Regions from separate parts of the Mesorhizobium sp. RCAM 06353 genome, predicted to be linked through region 3. Evidence: riboswitches for the same ligand, from Rfam matches in the RefSeq annotation. Region 3 holds a riboswitch; each other region holds the start of a gene.
What was found. A riboswitch is a leader RNA that binds a small molecule or an ion and turns the genes downstream of it on or off. The one in region 3 is predicted to bind cobalamin.
Positions count from the first base shown of each region.

Region 1 (3,269 bases), 2.0 Mb from region 3:
CGGGCGCAGATGGCAGCGGTCTACCGCACCTATCTCGATTTTTCCGAGCTGACGCCGCCGCTGGTCTATTCCGTGGTGTTGATCTTCTTCGGACTGGGCTCGGTGTTCATCACGCTCAGCCTGCTTGCGGCGGTTTGCGGCTTCGTGACGTGGCGCTATCTGCCGAAGTCTTTGTGAAGGATCACGGCGCAAGCGCCGCGTGCCGCTCGCGCACCCAGTTGTGGAAGCGGTGCAGGTCATATTCCTCGGGCATCAGCACGCCGGCTTGGTGGCGCATCGAGCGCAGGCCCCTCTGGTTGACCTCGCAGATCGCCGCATCCTCTTCCAGCACCTGTGTGCCGAAGGCGACGATGTTGTCGATGTCGGTCGTGGCCAGCGCCTCGGGCGCGAACAGCCATTCGGCGACAAGCTCCGTCTGTTCGGGGCCGAGCGGCACCAGGCGAACGGTCCTGACATAATCGACATGACCGACGATGAACATCGAGGGCAGGCTGGTGACGTAGGTCTGGCCGGCGGCACGTTCGGCCGGTGTCAGGCCTAAGAAGACCGGCCCGTGCGTCTGGCCATCGCGTGACCATGTTTCGGCGCCGGCGCGCAGGCCGCCGGAAAACTCCGGCGCGTCATTGTCGGCGTGGCGGGTCCATTCGGGATCGTCGTGCCGGCTCATCAGGCCGCGGCCATAGATCGGCACCAGCCGCGACAGGTCCTTGTGGACGCCCGGACAATGCAGGCACTCGTTGAAGTTTTCCCAAAAGATCTTCCAGTTGCAGTTCATCACCTTGCGCAGCACATGGCCTGAGACCAGTGTTTCCAGCGGCCAGTTGCCGAGATTACCGGAGGCGGGGTCGAAGGATTCCTGCGCCGAGCCGGCCGCGTCCTCCTGCAGATTGACGAAGACGAAGCCGCGCCACACCGACAGCGCGACGCGATAGAGCGGGTGGTCGGCCTTGTCGAAGCCGTCCGGCAGCGATTTCGACGGCACGCGCACAAGGTCACCACGCAGCGAATAGGACCAGGCGTGGTAGGGACACGTGATCAGCCGCGCCTTCAGCCGGCCTTCGCTTTCCTGGCACAGCTGCGAGCCGCGATGGCGGCAGGTGTTGTGGAAGGCGCGCAGCGCGCCGGTGTCGTCGCGCAGCACGATGATGTCCTGCGTGCCGATGCGGAACCGGCGGAACGCCAGCGGCTGGGCCAGATCGGCCTCGCGACAGACGAGCAGCCAGTTTTTGTACCAGATGGCATCAAGGTCGCGTTGATAGGCTGCCGCATCCCAATAGGCCGATGAGGGCAGCGTCGGTTCGGCCCGGGTCAGGCCGTTATAGGGATCGCGCTCGCTGGCAATGGGCTGCATGGCTGGCTTCCTGTGAAGGCTCCAGCCGACACCCGGCCAGGAGAATTGTCAATTGTCGTGCCTGGAGACGGCATGGCGCAATCGCGCTGTTTGCCGGCGGAATTTGGTTTGCCGCGTGTCGTGATTTTCCCTATAGTCATACAGTCGTCGGTTCCGTTTTGGAGCCAAGAGGGAATGCGGTGCGGGCTCGTTTGTTGCCCAATGCCGTGGCTGCCCCCGCAACTGTGTGCGGTAGTCCTCTCCATATGCCACTGAAGATCTCGTCTTCGGGAAGGTGGAGAAGGGCGCTGATCCGCGAGCCAGGAGACCTGCCGACGACGGCAAAACTGACAGGCCCTCGGGTGGAGGGTGAAAGGACAAGATATGACTACCGCTTCCGTCTCCCTCGGCGCCTCCGTCTCCTCGCAGTCGCGCTTCATGCAGCTCGCTCTTGCTGCGTTTCTCGGCATTTTCGTGATGGGCTTTGTCGGCTTTTCGCATATCGATGCGATCCACAATGCGGCTCACGACTATCGCCATTCGATGGCGTTTCCCTGCCACTGACGAGGATCTGACATCATGAACCTGTTTCGCAACGTCGTGTTCATCGCGGCGATCGCAGGGCTCGTGGCTGGCGTCGTCCTCGCCTGCATGCAGGCCTATGCCACCGTGCCGCTGATCCTGAAGGCGGAAGTCTACGAACAGGCCGGCGGTGGCCACAAGCACGACCATGCCGCGGCACCGGCCGCAACGGATACCACTGCCATGAGCACGGCCGCCCCGGCGGGGAATGCCATGAGCACTGCGGCGCCGGCCCCGGCCGAAGCGACTGCTCCGGCGGAAGACGAGGGTTGGGCGCCGGCCGACGGTTTCGAGCGTTTCGCCTTCAGCGTGCTTGCCAATATCGTCACCGGCATCGGCTTTGCGCTGATCCTGGTCGCTGTTTCGGAATTCGCTGGTGGCATCGGCACCTGGCGCCAGGGCGTGTTCTGGGGCCTGGCCGGCTTCGCCGTATTCACGCTGGCGCCTGGTCTCGGCCTGCCGCCGGAACTGCCGGCCATGCCTGCGGCCGATCTGACCGAACGCCAGATCTGGTGGTGGGCAACGGTGGCGGCGACCGCAGCCGGGCTCGGCCTGATCGCGTTCCGCAAGTCACTGCCGCTGGCGATCCTTGGTGTGGCGCTGATCGTCGCTCCGCACATCGTCGGCGCGCCGCAGCCCGACAGCTTCGAAACGCCGATCCCGGAAGGCCTGCACCACCAGTTCGTGGTGGCGGTGACGGTGACCAATCTGGTGTTCTGGCTGGTGCTTGGCGCCGTCGTCGGCGTGGTGCGCGGACGCTTCACCGGCACCGCGACCAGCCTGCGCGACAGCTTTGCCTGATCGAAGCTCGCTGACCTTCATCATCGGCGGTGCGCGCTCCGGCAAGAGCGCGCACGCCGAAGCCCTGGCGACGGCGTTGCCGTCACCATGGGCCTATATCGCCACGGCTGAAGCCTATGACGACGAGATGCGCGAGCGCATCGCACTGCATCGCTCGCGGCGCGGCGAGGGCTGGATAACCGTCGACGCACCGCTCGATCTTGCCGGCGCGCTTACGGCTCTGCCTGACAACCAGCCGGTGCTTGTCGACTGCCTGACGCTGTGGCTGACCAATCACATGCTGGCCGATCACGATCTCGAGCTGGAATGCCGGCGGCTGACGGATGTGCTGTCGCGGCCGCGCGGGCCCTGGTTCGTGGTTTCCAACGAAGTCGGGCAAGGTATCGTGCCGGACAATGCCCTGGCGCGCCGATTTCGTGATGACGCCGGACGGCTCAACCAGCAGGTCGCGTCGATTGCCGACACCGTGCTGCTGATGGTGGCGGGGCTGCCGCTCAAGGTGAAATGAGATGACCGACATCGATGATAAGGACGAAGAGCGCCACCGCGCCAAGAT
Region 1 covers NZ_CM185031.1:4,076,282-4,079,550, forward strand. The annotation lists gene AC56QX_RS19660 (MFS transporter) at 1-177, shown strand, start outside; gene AC56QX_RS19665 (aromatic ring-hydroxylating oxygenase subunit alpha) at 182-1,351, opposite strand; cobalamin riboswitch at 1,483-1,681, shown strand; gene AC56QX_RS19670 (CbtB domain-containing protein) at 1,715-1,894, shown strand; gene AC56QX_RS19675 (CbtA family protein) at 1,910-2,713, shown strand; gene cobU (bifunctional adenosylcobinamide kinase/adenosylcobinamide-phosphate guanylyltransferase) at 2,706-3,221, shown strand; gene cobO (cob(I)yrinic acid a,c-diamide adenosyltransferase) at 3,223-3,269, shown strand, end outside.
Region 1: it holds a riboswitch for cobalamin, as region 3 does, so the genes downstream of both, AC56QX_RS19670 (CbtB domain-containing protein) here and bluB (5,6-dimethylbenzimidazole synthase) in region 3, are expected to answer to the same signal.

Region 2 (3,269 bases), 2.0 Mb from region 3:
GAATGGCTGTTCTGGGCCGGGCGCATCACCACGGCGCACCGTCGCGGCTTCGAGCGCTTCTATGATCTGCCGGAGCGCGTGCTGCCGCAGGCGATCCTCGATCTGCCGGTGCCATCAGCCGTGGACGCACACCGCGAATTGCTGCGCATCTCCGCCCGCGCCCACGGCGTCGCGACATCAGGCGATTTGCGCGACTATTTCCGCCTGTCGCCGGCCGACATGAAGGGCCGGCTGGAGGAATTGGTCGAGGCCGGCGAGCTGGTGCCGGTGCGTGTCGAAGGCTGGGACAAGCCGGCTTACCTCTATAAGGACGCCCGCCTGCCCCGAAAAATCGAGGCGCGCGCCTTGCTGGCGCCCTTCGACCCGGTCGTCTTCGAACGCTCGCGCTCTGAACGCCTCTTCAATTTCCATTACCGCATCGAGATCTACACACCGGCCGAAAAGCGGCAGTACGGCTATTATGTCCTGCCCTTCCTGCTCGGCGACCGGATCGTCGCACGCGTCGACCTTAGAGCCGACCGGCCGGCGAGCGTCCTGCGCGTGCACGCGGCCTACCCCGAGCCCGGTGCGCCGCCTGAAACCGCCGCGCAACTGTTCGAGGAACTGAAGCAGATGCAGGGCTGGCTCGGCCTTGAACGCATGGAAGTGACGCCGGCCGGTGGGCTGGGGCCGGCGCTGGCCAGTCAGAGAGATGGTCAACCTCCACGGCCTCTGTCATAGACGCTCCAAGAAGCCCGGTAGATTTTGCAATGGCATCGCACAAAGTGCTCGACATGATCCATGGTGCGCTGATTGCACATGGAATGGATGCAGTACGTAGAGAGCAGGACGTTACGCTCCAGTCGGGGCAACTTCGGTTTGAGGCTGAGGTGTTCGAGACGGGCTCTGACCGGCTGGTTCTTGAAATCTACATATTCTCTCCGTTGCTTGATGTTCAGCCGGTCATCGAATCCTTTGCTGGCTTCGGTGACACGCGCGAACAAGAATTGAATCAGGCGTTTGAAAAATTTCTCCGTGGTGTTTTCCACGTGGCCATTGAGGGGCTGGCTGATCATGTGTGCGACAACATGCAGGCCGATGTAGAGATTTGGCAGCGAAGCAGCGCCAGTTGGAAGATCTGGCGCAACAATGCCCGCTGGAAAATCTATGGCGGACCGGTCATTTCCCAGGCCACTACCGAGCTATGCTCGCTGACCCCAAGCTATCCAGCATTCTATGCCAAGCTGGAAAAGCTGTTCACAGCTTCGGTACCCCCTGGAAGCCATTTTGTACGGACCTTTCTGGCAGGCTTGAACGGCACGCTTATTAGTGCCGAAGTCCTTCTGGACAACGTGGTTTGGCAAGAAGGACAGAATCTGGCTGTCGATCATGACTGGGACTATGGCGATGGCTATCAAGCTATCCGGCAGGTTATCCTGGCACTGCCGGAAGCTGGAAGATGACAGCCTCTTGCCGACATCGCCATGTCGTAGCCATGCGTTGACACCGCTGCCTGCAAAAGCCTAAATCCGGTCCAGACGGTCCCTTGCCCGCAACGGCAGGGGCTAAGAGGGAATGCGGTGCGGGATTTCGATCTCAAATCCGCGGCTGTCCCCGCAACTGTAAGCGAAGAGCCAAGGCCGAAAGCCACTGGGAGGTTCCCGGGAAGGCGGCTACCGAGGGCGATGACTCGCGAGCCAGGAGACCTGCCGTCTGCGACAGAAGAATCCGATCGCCCGGCGGGTTTCCGGGCAAGGAGCCCGGTTTTTGGACCAGAACAGCAGTTTTTCGGCTGGCACAGCGGATATTCCGTCCGCCAACAGTGATGCTTTGGCCGGCGTCACCGTCATTGTTTGCGCCTCCTGCCGCGATGAATCCGGCTCGGATGCCCATCCCCGCGCCGGCGAACTTTTGGCTGAAGATACGCGCCAAGCCGCAGCGGCCGACACTATCCGCGTTCGCACGGTTGAATGCCTCGGCAATTGCAAGCATCGCCTTAGTGCTGCCATCCTGCGCGACGGCTGCTGGAGCTATGTGTTCGGCGACTTGACGCTGACCAGCGGCGCCGACCTCGTCACCGGCGCAAAGCTCTTCGCCACCTCGACCGACGGCCTCATCCCATGGCGCGGCCGGCCCGATTCGCTCAAGCGCGGCCTCGTTGCCCGCATTCCACCTCTCGACATGCTGAAGGATTGACCATGACCGCTTCCGTCTCCCGCGTCCCCTGCACCGTCGTCACCGGCTTCCTCGGCGCCGGCAAGACGACGCTGGTCCGCCATCTCCTGGAAAATGCCGGCGGCAAGCGCATTGCGATCATCGTCAACGAGTTCGGCGATATCGGCATCGACGGCGAAATCCTGAAAGGCTGCGGCATCGACACCTGCCCGGAGGAAAACATCGTCGAACTCGCCAATGGCTGCATCTGCTGCACCGTCGCCGACGATTTCGTGCCGGCGCTCGACAAAATCCTGTCGCTGACGCCGAAGGTCGACCACATCCTGATCGAAACCTCGGGCCTCGCTCTGCCCAAGCCGCTGGTCCAGGCTTTCCAGTGGCCAAGCGTGAAGAGCCGCGTAACCGTCGATGGCGTCATTGCCGTGGTCGACGGCCCGGCGCTGGCCGAAGGCCGCGTCGCCAACGACATGGACGCCTTGCAGGCGCAGCGCGCCGGGGATGACAGCCTCGACCATGACGATCCGGTCGAGGAGGTATTCGAGGACCAGATCGCCTGCGCCGATCTGATCATCCTGTCGAAGAGCGATTTGATGGACGCCGCAGGTTCGGCCCGCGCCAACGCCATCATCGGCGAACACTCCGCCCGCGCCGTGAAGATCGTGCCGACGTCGCATGGCAAGGTCGATCCCTCGGTGTTGCTCGGGCTCGGTCTCGCCGTCGAGGACGACATCGAGAACCGCAAGTCCCATCATGACGGTGCGTTCGACCACGAGCATGACGATTTCGACACCTTCATCGTCGACATTGCCTCGATCGCCAATCCGGACGAGCTGGCAAAACGCGTCGCCACCGCCGCCGAGCAGGAAAACGTGCTGCGCGTCAAAGGCTTCGTCGAGGTCGGCGGCAAGCCGATGCGGCTTTTGCTGCAAGCCGTCGGCCCGCGCGTCAATCATTACTATGACCGCGCCTGGACCGCCGCCGACGACCGCCGCTCGCGCCTCGTCGTCATCGGCCTCAAGGGGCTGAACCGCCCGGCGATCGAGCGTATACTCGCCGGCTGATCTCAGACACGGGCCGCGATGCACATCCTCACCACGACCTCCGCCTCGCTCGAC
Region 2 covers NZ_CM185031.1:4,028,675-4,031,943, reverse strand. The annotation lists gene AC56QX_RS19455 (winged helix-turn-helix domain-containing protein) at 1-720, shown strand, start outside; gene AC56QX_RS19450 (DUF6348 family protein) at 750-1,442, shown strand; cobalamin riboswitch at 1,502-1,707, shown strand; gene AC56QX_RS19445 (DUF1636 family protein) at 1,747-2,175, shown strand; gene cobW (cobalamin biosynthesis protein CobW) at 2,178-3,215, shown strand; partial or broken gene cobN (cobaltochelatase subunit CobN) at 3,234-3,269, shown strand, end outside.
Region 2: it holds a riboswitch for cobalamin, as region 3 does, so the genes downstream of both, AC56QX_RS19445 (DUF1636 family protein) here and bluB (5,6-dimethylbenzimidazole synthase) in region 3, are expected to answer to the same signal.

Region 3 (3,269 bases):
CAGGCTGACGAGCCGGTTGCCGCTGTGGCGGGCCGCACGTTGCACCAACTGGCCGGTCGCCCAGTCGAAATCGTCCTCGGTCAGATTGATCTCTGCCAACGGATCGCGGTGGTGTGCGTCGAAGCCGGCCGAAATGATGATCAGATCGGGCGCGAAATTGTCGAGCGCCGGCAGGACGCGCGACAGGAAGGCATCGCGAAACACCTCGCTGCCGGTCTGCGGCGCCAAGGGCGCGTTGACGATGTTGCCGGCGCCAGTCTCGCTCTTCGCGCCAGTGCCAGGATAAAGCGGCATCTGGTGCGTCGAGCAATAGAGCACCGACGGATCGTCCCAGAAGATGTCCTGCGTGCCGTTGCCATGGTGCACGTCCCAATCGACGACCGCGACGCGCTCGACGCCATGCTTCTTCTGCGCATAGCGCGCGGCGATCGCCGCCGTGTTGAAGAAGCAGAAGCCCATTGCGGTGGCCTTCTCGGCATGGTGCCCGGGTGGGCGGGCGGCGACGAAGACGTTGTCGGCTCGGCCTAAAAAAACATCGTCGACGGCGGCGTTGGCGGCGCCGATCGCGGTGATCACTGCCTGCCAGCTCTTCGGGCTGGCGGTGGTGTCGGCATCGACGCGGGCAAGGCCCTCTTCGGGAATGGCGGCGCGGATGCGGGCGACGAAATCGGCGGGATGCGCGTAGAGGATGGTGGCCTCGTCGCCCTCCGGCGCCTTGACGCGATCAAGCGCGGCAAAGGCTTCGTCGTCGAGGACGCGCTCGATGGCGCGCAAGCGGTCCGGCCGCTCGGGGTGACCGGGCGGTGTGATGTGCTCAAGAAAGATCGGGTGGGTGTAAAGACGGGTTGTCATGCTCCCTATCTAGTGCCCCGGCGCCGCGATGGCCATGCGTAGCGGCTCGATCGCTGGGGAAAATCACACCTGCGTCCATTGGCGTCGCTGCGGGGATTGGCGCCGCAGGAGCTTCGGCGTAAGGTCGCGGCCACTGCCTGGTGCCCGCCGCAAGCGGGAGAATCGGGAACACGGTTGAACTCCGTGGCGTGCCCAACGCTGTGAGGGGGACCGCGCCGGTAAATGCCACTGTCTATGACGGGAAGGCACCGGACGCGGGTTGATCCCGAGCCAGAAGACCGGCCTGGCAGGCATCGTCATCCGCATGGTCAGGCGGAGGACATGGACTGAAATCGCAAGGGGACGAGCGATGCCGGAAACTGTAACCGCTTCTATGAACGACGGATTCGACCGGAGGGCGCGCGACGCAGTCTACCGCGCCATGTTCACGCGGCGCGACGTCCGCAGCCATTTCCTCCCCACCGCACTCGATGATGAGGTGCTGGCGCGCTTGCTGCTCGCTGCCCATCACGCGCCGTCTGTCGGCTTCATGCAGCCGTGGAATTTCATCGTCATCCGCGATGCCGCGAGACGGGAGAAGGTGCGCGACCTGTTCCTCGCCGCGCGAGAACAGGAATTGCCGGCGATCGAGGCCGAAAGACAGGCGCTCTACCGCAAGCTCAAGCTGGAAGGCATCTGCGAAAGCGCGCTCAACATCTGCATCACTTGCGACCGCCAGCGCTCGCAAGGTTCGCCACTCGGACGCTGGCACAATCCGGAGATGGATCTCTACAGCACGGTTTGCGCGGTGCAGAATTTCTGGCTGGCGGCGCGGGCCGAAGGCGTCGGCGTCGGCTGGGTCAGCATCATCGAGCCGCAAGCGTTGAAATGCCTGCTCTCCATTCCCGACCATGTAACGCCTATCGCCTATCTCTGCGTCGGCCGTGTTTCCGAGTTCGCACCGAAACCGGACCTTGAAACGCATGGCTGGGGCCGGCGGCTGCCGCTGCCCGAACTGATCATGAGCGAAACATTTTGCGGGCAAGGCGAGGCGCGGCTCAAGTCAGCGGTGGCGGACCTCAACATCGCTGTCATTGCGCCGGCGCAGCCCGCCGATCAGCGCGTCGCGCCGGCCGTGCCCCAGCGCGAGCCGCCGAACGAGGCCAGCGCCTTGTCCTTCAACTCCCTGAACTTCGACGACCCCTCGGCCAGCCGGGCATCCCAGGCCGGATCGGGCACCTGGCCGGCGATGGTCTTGAAATAGACCTGCATCAGGCAGGCGATGGCGAAGGGTTCTATGAAGGCCGCCTTGAAGGCCCAGGCGAAGACGATGGCGAGCACGAAGGCCCAGCCGGCCAGTTGTCCCGGCATCATGAACAGAATGGCGGCGGCCGGGGCCAGCATCAGCAGGAAAATGACGAACGACACGCCCCACATGATGACCGCCAACCAGATGGCGTTCTTTACCATGGTCTTGCCGTTCTGGGCGTAGAGCACGACGCCTTGCCGCGCGGTCTCGAAGGGCGAGGACGAATTGATGCGGATGTTGTAGCCGAGGATGATCTCGTCAACATAGGTCAGCGACAGGCGGATCACCGTGTTGATGAAAGAGACCAGCCCGCTCAGGCCTGGAATGGGCAGGAAAGCGGCGATGCCGCCAAGCAGGCCGGTGATGGCGCGGATGGCGCCCTTGACCAGCTGGTCGACGACGAAAAGGATGTTGGCCTCGGCGAAACGCTCGGTGACGACCTGCTTCGCATAGGCGATCTGGTTCTGGCCGTCGGGAACATCCCGGCCATCGATCAGATGGACCATGACGGCGATGTGGCCGGCCTTGACGACGTAGAGGATGTATTCGCGGATCCAGTAGACGGCGATCGAGACGACGCCGAAACCGACCACGCCACCCCACAGGGCAAAGGACATTGGCCCGTCGGGATCGGTGGAGATATGGCCGACGCCATAGCCGACCGAGGCGCCGGTGCCGGTCGCCATGATGTAGGCCAGCGTGATGCCGAAATAGACGATCATACGAAAGACAATGAAGGGCCAGGTCCTGATCATGATGGACACCGACCGGCCGATCTCGAAATCCCACATGCTCCGAATCTCCCCTCAGAGATGGCTGCGGAGGATGCGCTCTGCCTGAAGATTGTCAATCGGGGGCGGTGGCCAGCGAGGCGCCAAACGGGGATTTGGGTCTGTTATGAACCTGGTTTTCTGAGGAGGCCTTCAAGCAGCTGCTTGAACGCCGCCACCACCATCTTCGATGTCGCTTCGGGATCGTTCGAATTGGCAATCCGCTGCGCCGCCTGGCTGCTGGCGCCGTTGATCAGCCGTGCGGCGGTCTCGGGGTCGACGCTCGGGACGACCACCCCCTCCCCCTGCAGCGCGGTCAGATGATCGGTCATTGAACCGACGCAGGCATTGGCATTCGA
Region 3 covers NZ_CM185031.1:6,065,032-6,068,300, forward strand. The annotation lists gene AC56QX_RS29490 (histone deacetylase family protein) at 1-852, opposite strand, end outside; cobalamin riboswitch at 974-1,153, shown strand; partial or broken gene bluB (5,6-dimethylbenzimidazole synthase) at 1,274-1,783, shown strand; gene AC56QX_RS29500 (hypothetical protein) at 1,948-2,931, opposite strand; gene AC56QX_RS29505 (TetR/AcrR family transcriptional regulator) at 3,036-3,269, opposite strand, start outside.